4 regions of the Streptomyces sp. NPDC007991 genome follow, and region 2 is predicted to be linked to each of the others. Evidence: riboswitches for the same ligand, from Rfam matches in the RefSeq annotation. Region 2 holds a riboswitch; each other region holds the start of a gene.

Evidence for each region. Region 2 has a riboswitch for cyclic di-AMP ahead of ACFZDA_RS38765 (transglycosylase SLT domain-containing protein). Riboswitches for the same ligand answer to the same signal wherever they lie in the genome.
Region 1: it holds a riboswitch for cyclic di-AMP, as region 2 does, so the genes downstream of both, ACFZDA_RS13320 (peptidoglycan DD-metalloendopeptidase family protein) here and ACFZDA_RS38765 (transglycosylase SLT domain-containing protein) in region 2, are expected to answer to the same signal.
Region 3: it holds a riboswitch for cyclic di-AMP, as region 2 does, so the genes downstream of both, ACFZDA_RS19600 (NlpC/P60 family protein) here and ACFZDA_RS38765 (transglycosylase SLT domain-containing protein) in region 2, are expected to answer to the same signal.
Region 4: it holds a riboswitch for cyclic di-AMP, as region 2 does, so the genes downstream of both, ACFZDA_RS00580 (peptidoglycan DD-metalloendopeptidase family protein) here and ACFZDA_RS38765 (transglycosylase SLT domain-containing protein) in region 2, are expected to answer to the same signal.

What each region holds. Positions count from the first base shown of each region.
Region 1 is NZ_JBIBJD010000004.1:376,346-378,536, forward strand. Features, by position in the region: gene ACFZDA_RS13320 (peptidoglycan DD-metalloendopeptidase family protein) at 112-1,017, opposite strand; cyclic di-AMP (ydaO/yuaA leader) riboswitch at 1,022-1,183, opposite strand; gene ACFZDA_RS13325 (alpha-galactosidase) at 1,494-2,191, opposite strand, start outside.
Region 2 is NZ_JBIBJD010000020.1:126,896-129,086, reverse strand. Features, by position in the region: gene ACFZDA_RS38770 (polyprenyl synthetase family protein) at 1-425, opposite strand, end outside; cyclic di-AMP (ydaO/yuaA leader) riboswitch at 931-1,105, shown strand; gene ACFZDA_RS38765 (transglycosylase SLT domain-containing protein) at 1,109-1,888, shown strand; gene ACFZDA_RS38760 (Cof-type HAD-IIB family hydrolase) at 1,852-2,191, opposite strand, start outside.
Region 3 is NZ_JBIBJD010000006.1:436,924-439,114, forward strand. Features, by position in the region: gene ACFZDA_RS19590 (ATP-dependent Clp protease proteolytic subunit) at 1-152, shown strand, start outside; gene ACFZDA_RS19595 (hypothetical protein) at 160-468, shown strand; cyclic di-AMP (ydaO/yuaA leader) riboswitch at 804-1,016, shown strand; gene ACFZDA_RS19600 (NlpC/P60 family protein) at 1,020-1,493, shown strand; gene ACFZDA_RS19605 (DUF6328 family protein) at 1,575-2,191, shown strand, end outside; gene ACFZDA_RS19610 (LysE family transporter) at 2,152-2,191, opposite strand, start outside.
Region 4 is NZ_JBIBJD010000001.1:148,364-150,554, forward strand. Features, by position in the region: gene ACFZDA_RS00575 (insulinase family protein) at 1-809, shown strand, start outside; cyclic di-AMP (ydaO/yuaA leader) riboswitch at 1,002-1,165, shown strand; gene ACFZDA_RS00580 (peptidoglycan DD-metalloendopeptidase family protein) at 1,179-1,964, shown strand; gene ACFZDA_RS00585 (FCD domain-containing protein) at 2,154-2,191, shown strand, end outside.

The DNA.
Region 1 (2,191 bases), on a different contig from region 2:
GGAGCACACCCGTATGGCGCGCACACTCGCAAGGCGCACACACCGAAGGCCGGACCCGGGGATCGGGGTCCGGCCTTCGGTCGCGTGTCAGGCGGGCGGTGACGCGGTCGGTCAGCCGACGGAGACGCCGTGCGAGCGCAGGTAGGCGACCGGGTCCACGTCCGAGCCGTAGTCCGGCGTGGTGCGGATCTCGAAGTGCAGGTGCGGTCCGGTCACGTTGCCGGTGGCACCGGACAGGCCGATCTGCTGTCCTTCGCTCACGGTCTGGCCGGCCGAGACGGAGAGCGAGGACAGGTGGGCGTACTGCGCGTAGAAACCGTCGTTCAGCTTGATGACGACCTGGTTGCCGTACGCCCCGCCCCAGCCGGCGGAGACGACCGTGCCCGCGCCGACGGCCTTGAGCGAGGTGCCGGTCGGAACGACGAAGTCCACACCGGTGTGGTATCCGCTGGACCACATGCTGCCGGCCATGTGGTACGGGGTACCGATGGTGGCGCCCTCCACCGGGAGGGTGAAGCCGCTGGAGGTCGCGGCGGCCGGCTTCGCGGCAGCCGGCTTCGAGGGCGACTCGGAGGCGGAGGACTTCGAAGCCGAGGACTGGGAAGCCGAGGGCTTCGACGGGGCAGCGGGCTTGGGCGCACTCGCCGCCGCCTTCTTGCCGATCGCCAGCTTCAGCCCCGGGTGGATCAGCGACGGGTCGTCACCGACGGCGTCACGATTGTCCGCGTAGAGCTTCTTCCAGCCGCCGTCGACATTCTGCTCGTCGGCGATCTTCGCGAGACAGTCACCGGCCCGCACGGTGTACGAGCGGGCGCCCGTGGCCTTTTCGGCGGCCTTCTTCTCGGCGGCCGGAGCGGACTGGACGACTCTTTCCGGAGTCGACTTCGGAGTGGCGGCGTGGGCGCCGGCGGCCCCCATGAGCGGAAGGGCGAGAGCGGCCCCACCGGTTCCGGCGACGACGATGGAGCGGGTGAAACGCTGGGACTTCGGGCGGCGGTGCTTACCCTTCGCGGGCATGGCGAATTCCTCTCCGTCGCCTGCGAGGTGAGCTGTCGGGTGCGGACTGGAGATGTCCGGCCACGCCGAGGCGCGGCTTAACCCCAAGCCGTTCCGGGAACCGGAACAGGCGTCTTACCTGTGGGTCCCCCGCTCCTGCCGTACGTCGGGTCAGTGTGTGGGGCTCCGGGCGGCGGCAGGATTAGGCGTCCGTCCGGATGGGTGTGGAACGTAAGCGACCAGGACGCAAAGGGACAAGCGTGCGGTTCCCCGTGACGGCGTTTTTCTTGACGCGTCGGCACTTTTTCCGTCACGGAGCGTGGATTACCGATCTCCCGCATCCCGCAATACCCCTGAATCGCGCCAGAATTACGTGCACATGGCAACAACACATCGTCACGAATATGACGATGCTCACGCACCCCGACCTCATCCCCTTTACAGTCGGGGCACGTTACGCCTAAACAACTGAAGCACTGCCTATTCGGACAGAAGGGCTACTTGCGCTTAAGCCGGACGACAGCGGCATTTAGATCCCCGCGCAGGCCGACCCGCAGTCCGTGATGGAGCAGTACGCCCCCTCGATGCACTTCGCCCGTTGTGAGGCATTCGTACGACGCCGCGGGATCGAGGCCCCGCAGCCGGAGTGCCGGAACGGGCTCGCCGTAGCGCTGCGCCTGGAGCCAGGCCAGGACGACGGTCTCGTCGCCGAGGACGTACTGCACGGCGCTCAGGCCGCCCTCCGGCGGGCGCAGCCGGTACAGGTCGCCGCGCTGCACCACGGGCCTGATCTCCTTGTAGAGCTCCACCCAGTCCCGCGCCTCGGCGAGTTCCCGCTCCGTCCACTTCGTGAGGTCGCCGCCGACCCCGAGTACCCCGGCCATGGCGCTGACGAACCGGAACCGCAGGGAGCTGGCCCGCTGGTTGAGCATGGCGTTCGGGCTGTCGGTGACCCAGGCGGCCATGACCCGGGCCGGGTGGATCTGGCTGAAGCCGTGCTGGATGGCGAGCCGGTCGAGCGGGTCGGTGTTGTCCGAGGTCCACACCTGGTCCGTGCGGCCGAGCACACCGATGTCGATCCGGCCGCCGCCGCCCGAGCAGGACTCGAAGGCCACCCGGGGGTGGGCGGCCCGCAGCCGGTCCAGCAGGCCGTACAGGGCGTGCACGTGGTCGACCCACAGCCGTTGCGGGTACG
Region 2 (2,191 bases):
CGCACCGCCTCCGGGCCGAGGTCGGCCAGGATGTGCGAGGCGCGGGCGAACAGGAAGTCACCGGTGAGGACCGCGACGGAGTTGCCCCAGCGGGCGTTCGCGCTCGCCACCCCGCGCCGCACGGCGGCCTCGTCCATCACGTCGTCGTGGTACAGCGTGGCGAGGTGGGTCAGCTCCACGACGACGGCCGACGGCACGATCCCGGGCGCGTACCGGTCGCCGAACTGGGCGGTGAGCATCACGAGCAGCGGACGGAACCGCTTGCCGCCGGCCCGGACCAGGTGCTGGGCGGCCTCCGTGATGAAGGGCACCTCACTCTTGGTGGCCTCGAGCAAGCCTTCCTCGACAGCCGCCAACCCGGTCTGGACATCGGCTTCCAGAGCCTGGTCCCGCACGCTCAGCCCGAACGGCCCGACGTCGGTCACGAGGGGTCTCCTGTCTGCTGTGTCTGCCGGTGATCACACGGTTTGTCGATAGGTCGCTGCCATCACTCGAGTCAGCGTATCCGGTCACCTTTCGATCACCACCAGCGCCCAGGGTTACAGGCCGGTTGGTATCCGATCACGACCGCTATGTTTTTGATCAGCTCATAAGAGCAGACATTTATCGACTTACCGGGAGGTAATGGCCTATGTGCGATTTGCCGCAATAGGTAAGCGAATCCCCTTCGCGCACATTGCCCCAAGGACTCGTGATCAGTGAGTTGAATCACGTTATCCCCTGTGACGCCCCACTCCGGCACCGGCCCGTACCCCCTTCCGCCGCACGCAAGTTGAGCCTTGGCTTCAGCAAAGGATCAAGTGCCCCATAAGCCCCTGACCAAGGTCAACCACTCGATATGTGACTCCGGTGCTTGTTCCCGACATGTGCTCTCGCATACGTTCCGGGCCTGTCCGGCGGACGCCGAATCCTGCCCCCGCCCGGACTTCCCACACGAACCCACCCACTCACGCAGGGCAGGAGCGGGGGACCCAGGTACGTCGCCGGTCCGCACAGCGGACCGGCTCGGGGTGAAGCCGCCCACGGAGCGACAGCGCCGTGGGCGGCCGGGCACCTCCCGGCCCGAACCCGACAGCTCACCTCGCAGGCGGCGGAGAGGAACATCGCCATGCCCCGAGGCAAGCACCGTCGCACCAGAACCAGTCGGCTCACCCGTCGTGTCGTGGCCATCGGCACCGGCGGAGCGGCCCTCGCCCTGCCGCTGATCGGCGCGACGCAGGCCGGCGCCGCCGAGCCGGCCCGGAGCGCGCCCACCGTCGCGCAGTCCGTGCCGCAGGCGGCCCAGCCCGCCACGTCCCTCACGTACACCGTCGCCAAGGGCGACTCCCTCGCCCGCATCGCGGACAAATACGACGTGCCGGGCGGCTGGAAGCAGCTCTACAAGGACAACCGTGCCGCCGTCGGCGACAACCCGCAGCTGATCCACCCGGGTCTGAAGCTCACGGTGAAGACGGCCAAGGCGGACGCCGCGACGAAGACGGCGACCAAGTCCTCCGCCCCCGCCAAGCCGGCCGCGAAGCCCGCGGGTGGCGTCGCCCAGGCCACCCAGGCCTCCGCGAAGACCTACCCGGACAACCTGGACGGCTGGATCCGCGAGGCGCTGGACATCATGGCGCAGAAGGGGATTCCGGGTTCGTACGACGGCATCTACCGCAACATCATGCGCGAGTCGTCCGGCAACCCCCAGGCGATCAACAACTGGGACTCCAACGCCGCCCAGGGCACCCCGTCCAAGGGTCTGCTCCAGGTCATCGACCCGACCTTCGCCGCCTACCACGTGGCCGGCACCTCCTTCGACCCGTACGACCCGGTCGCCAACATCACGGCGGCCTGCAACTACGCGGCGGCCCGCTACGGCTCGATCGACAACGTCAACGGCCCGTACTGAGCCGTCCCGTCCAGCAGTCGTTCGAGGACGACGGCGATGCCGTCGTCCTCGTTCGACAGGGTGATCTCGTCGGCCACGGCCTTGAGTTCGGGATGGGCGTTGGCCATGGCGACACCGTGGGCGGCCCAGTCGAACATCGGGATGTCGTTGGGCATGTCCCCGAAGGCGATGGTGTCCGCCGGCCGCAGCCCCAGGTGTTCGGCGGCCAGCGCCAGGCCGGTGGCCTTGGTGATGCCGCACGGCTGGAGCTCGACCGTGCCGGGCCCCGACATCGTCACCGTCGCCAGTGAACCGACAACCGAG
Region 3 (2,191 bases), on a different contig from region 2:
TCGCGTTGCACACCGGCCGCACCCGGGAGCAGGTGAGCGCGGACATCGAGCGCGACAAGATCCTCACCGCCCAGGAGGCGGTGGAATACGGCCTGGTGGACCGGATCGTCCCCCATCGGGGGGCCACCCTGGCGCCGCCGACCGGAGAGTGAGCCGCCGGTGCTCCCGCCCGAACTGCCGCCGCTGCCCGCACTGACCCGCGCCGAGGCGGAGTTGATCGACCGTTACCTGGAGGTCGTCGACCTGCTCGGCCGGATCAACCCCGCCCTGCCCGGCGACACCTACCGCGGACTGCGCGCCGCCCAGGCCCTGGTCGGCAAGGCGACCGCGCTGCGCGACGCACTGACCCTGATGCACCAGCGGGGCGAGACGGAACTGCACGCCGGCACCCTCGGCCGGGCGCTGCGGGTGCTGGACGGCGAGCGGCGCACGGCCCGCGTCACCCTGCCCCCGGAGTCCGTCAGTTGACCTGTTCCGCCGGCCCGGACGCCCGCCGCGCCGGCGAAGCGTCCGGGCCTGAGTCGAAACGGTCCGAACGGCGTACCTCTGTTCGGAGTAGACGCGAGACTTTTTTCCGGGCCCTCACAGTTGCGGAACGCGCGTGACCCGGGGGCGGAATGGGACATTCCATCGCTGGTCCGGCGGTCCGTGGACCTGTGGACGGCGGGTCGAACACAGACGTGTCCACCCGAACGGGCGAGTGGTGAGTAACAACACAAACCCCCGGTTCCATTGGGATTTCCGGACAAGCATGCGTCAAGATCCCTGACTGACGACAAGCCCCCGCCACAGCGGCGGGGCGGTCCGGGCGGACGCCGAGTCCTGCCGCCGCCTGGATGACCGGTCGACAGGAGTGGATCGGCAGGAGTGGAGGACCCAAGCACGACGGGTCGCCGGGACGGTCACGCCATGACCGGGCCCGAGCAGCCCTTGGGGTGAAGCCGCGTCAGCGGCCGGGCAACTTCGCCAGCCCGAATCCGACAGGTCATCCTTCACAGGCGGCTGACGAAGGGTTGCGCATGACTGCGCTCAATCGTGTCCCGTCGCTGATGGTCCGGGCCGGTACGGCCTCGGCCCTCACCATCGCCGCCGTGGGCGGCTCGATCGTGGCCCCCGGCCTCTCCTCCGAGGCGGCGGCAGCCACACCAGCGACCAAGGCGCTCCAGATCGCGGCCTCGAAGAAGGGATCGCCCTACCGGTACGGGGCCACCGGCCCGCACCGGTTCGACTGCTCCGGCCTCACGCTGTACTCGTTCAAGAAGGCGGGCAAGAAGCTGCCCCGCACGGCCGCCCAGCAGTACAACAAGACGCGCCACATCTCCGCCAAGAACCGCAAGGCGGGAGACCTGGTGTTCTTCCACTCGGGCAGCAGCGTGTACCACGTCGGTATCTACGCGGGTAAAAACAAGCTCTGGCACGCCCCGAAGAGCGGTGACGTGGTGCGGTTGCAGAAGCTCTGGACCAAGAGCGTCTGGTACGGGCGCGTGAAGTGATCCGCCCGGCGTGCGGCGGCGCCCCTGACGTGCCGCCGCACGCCGGAGCGTGACACGGCCTTATGTGGTTACCCGTCCCCCATGGCCGAGCACCGTCCCTGCACCGCACGCGGCGAGACCCCGCTCCAACGCGCCGACCGGAACTTCGTCGAGCTGCTCCAGGAGCTCCGGGTCACCCAGACGGGCGTACAGATCCTGTTCGCGTTCCTGTTGTCCCTCGCGTTCACCTCGCGCTTCACGTCCCTCGACACGGTCCAGCGCGTCACGTACGTCATCACACTGCTGCTGGCGGTCCTGGCCGCGGCGCTCTTCACGGCGCCGGCCGCGCTGCACCGCTTGCTCTTCCAGCAGGGCGCCAAGCCGCGCATCGTGCAGGTGTCCTCACGGCTGGCCACCACCGGCCTGGTCGTGCTGGTGTTCGCCTTCAGCGGTTCCGTGCTGCTGGTGGTGGATGTGACGACCGGTCGGGTCGGCGGCATCGCCGCGGGCGCCGCGACGTTCCTGGTCTGTGTCGGCCTGTGGGGGCTGCTCCCCCGGCTGGTGCGGCGGGCGGGCCCGCGCGACGAGACGCAGGGCGGCTCCGGGCGACCGGAAGCCACCGCCGAGGAACCGGCCGCGTCGAGCGCCGCCCGGATCCCCACGCCCCTGCGCGGCACCATCAGGCAGCCCTCAGGGGTTCGAGAAGGAGCAGCACACCG
Region 4 (2,191 bases), on a different contig from region 2:
CGGCCGTACGCGCCTTCTACGAGAGGCACGTCAGGCCCGCCACGGCCACCGCCGTGGTCGTCGGCGACCTCACCGGCATCGACCTCGACGCCCTGCTCGGCGACACGCTGGGCGCCTGGACCGGCTCCGCGGCCGAGCCGCGCCCGGTGCCGCCGGTGACCGCCGACGACACCGGCCGGGTCGTCATCGTGGACCGCCCCGGCGCCGTCCAGACGCAGCTGCTGATCGGCCGGATCGGCCCGGACCGGCACGACCGCGTGTGGCCCGCGCAGGTGCTCGGCACGTACTGCCTCGGCGGCACCCTCACCTCCCGCCTGGACCGCGTGCTGCGCGAGGAGAAGGGCTACACCTACGGGGTGCGGGCCTTCGGCCAGGTCCTCAGGTCCGCCCCGGACGGGACCGGTGCCGCGATGCTCGCCATCAGCGGCTCGGTGGACACGCCCAACACCGGCCCCGCCCTCCAGGACCTGTGGACGGTGCTGCGCACACTCGCCGCCGAGGGACTGACCGACGCCGAGCGGGACGTCGCCGTGCAGAACCTGGTCGGCGTGGCGCCGCTGAAGTACGAGACGGCGGCGGCCGTCGCGAGCACGCTGGCCGACCAGGTCGAGCAGCACCTGCCCGACGACTTCCAGGCCACGTTGTACCGGCAGCTCGCCGCGACCGGCACCGTGGAGGCCACCGCGGCGGCCGTCAGCGCCTTCCCGGTGGACCGTCTGGTGACGGTGCTCGTCGGTGACGCGGCGCAGATCAAGGACCCGGTCGAGGCCCTGGGTATCGGCGAAGTCTCCGTCGTGGCCGCCGAGTAGCGGCACGCGCGCGTAGGGGCCCTGGTTGTCTTCTAAGGCACCAGGGCTCCTTTATGCCCGAATTGGTGCGGAGGTTGCCTGTCTGCCCTGTGGGATGCGCTACAAAAACCGGGATCCGTTTGGGAATTGAAAGTGGCCCCGCTTAGGTTCGTCCGGGCTGTCCGTCAGGCAGTGCGCCGCACCCGCGGCACCGGACAGTCATCGCCGAGTCCCCGTACGGCGCGAGCCAGGGGAGCCGGGGACCCACCGCAGTCCCTGGGGTGAATCGGACGCCCGCGCGAGCCGCGAGGGGGTCCGTAGGAGACCTTCCTGCTCCGAACCCGTCAGCTAACCCGGTAGGCGAGAAGGAAGGAAAGGACCAGGCACTCCATGGCGTTCACCCGCGCCACCGGGAAACATCGTCGTCCCAGCCGCATGCAGCGCGGCACGGCCCGCGCGGCGGGCGTCGCGGCCCTCGCCACCACCGGTGTCATCGGCACCGTGGCCGCTCCGGCCTTCGCCGCCGAGCCCTCCGTCGAGCAGACCGGCCTCACCCCCGTCGTCACCATGGGCGGCACCGTGGCCCAGCAGATCGACGCCCAGGCCGCCGCCCAGAGGCAGGCCGCCGAGGAGGCCGCCGCCAAGAAGAAGGCCGAGGAGGCCGCCCGCGAGCGGGCCGCCGAGGCTGCCAAGGAGGCCAAGGAGGCGGCCGAGAAGGCCCGCGAGGCCAAGGAGCGCGCCGCCCGCGAGGCCGAGCGCAAGCGCCTCAACACCTTCGTGCCCCCGATCTCCGGCTCGTACATCTCCACCGGCTACCAGGCCAGCAGCGGCCTGTGGTCCTCCGGCAGCCACACCGGCGTCGACTTCCACGCCGCCACCGGCACCTCCGTCCACGCGGTCGGCATGGGCGAGGTCGTCGAGGCAGGCTGGGGCGGTTCCTACGGCAACCAGATCGTGATCAAGATGAACGACGGCACGTACACCCAGTACGGCCACCTGTCGTCCATCGGCGTCTCGGTGGGCCAGAAGGTCACCCCCGGCCAGCAGATCGGCCTGTCCGGCGCGACCGGCAACGTCACCGGCCCGCACCTGCACTTCGAGGCCCGTACGAGCCCCGAGTACGGCTCCGACATCGACCCCGTCGCCTACCTCCGCTCGCACGGTGTGAGCGTCTGACGGCGTACCACTCCGCTTCCCCCGAGGCCCCGGCTCCCCGAGCCGGGGCTTTCGGCGTTTGTCACGTCCGGCTGTCCAAAAAATATCCATGGATTCCGGTCCGCCGTCGGAAATTCCGGCTCATTGCAATAGAGTCACGGAACACGTGTCACTCGTCGACGTTTCACGGGGATTAAACGGAGGTCGGTCATGCGCATTCCGGCGCACTCGGTGTGCACGGCCATCCG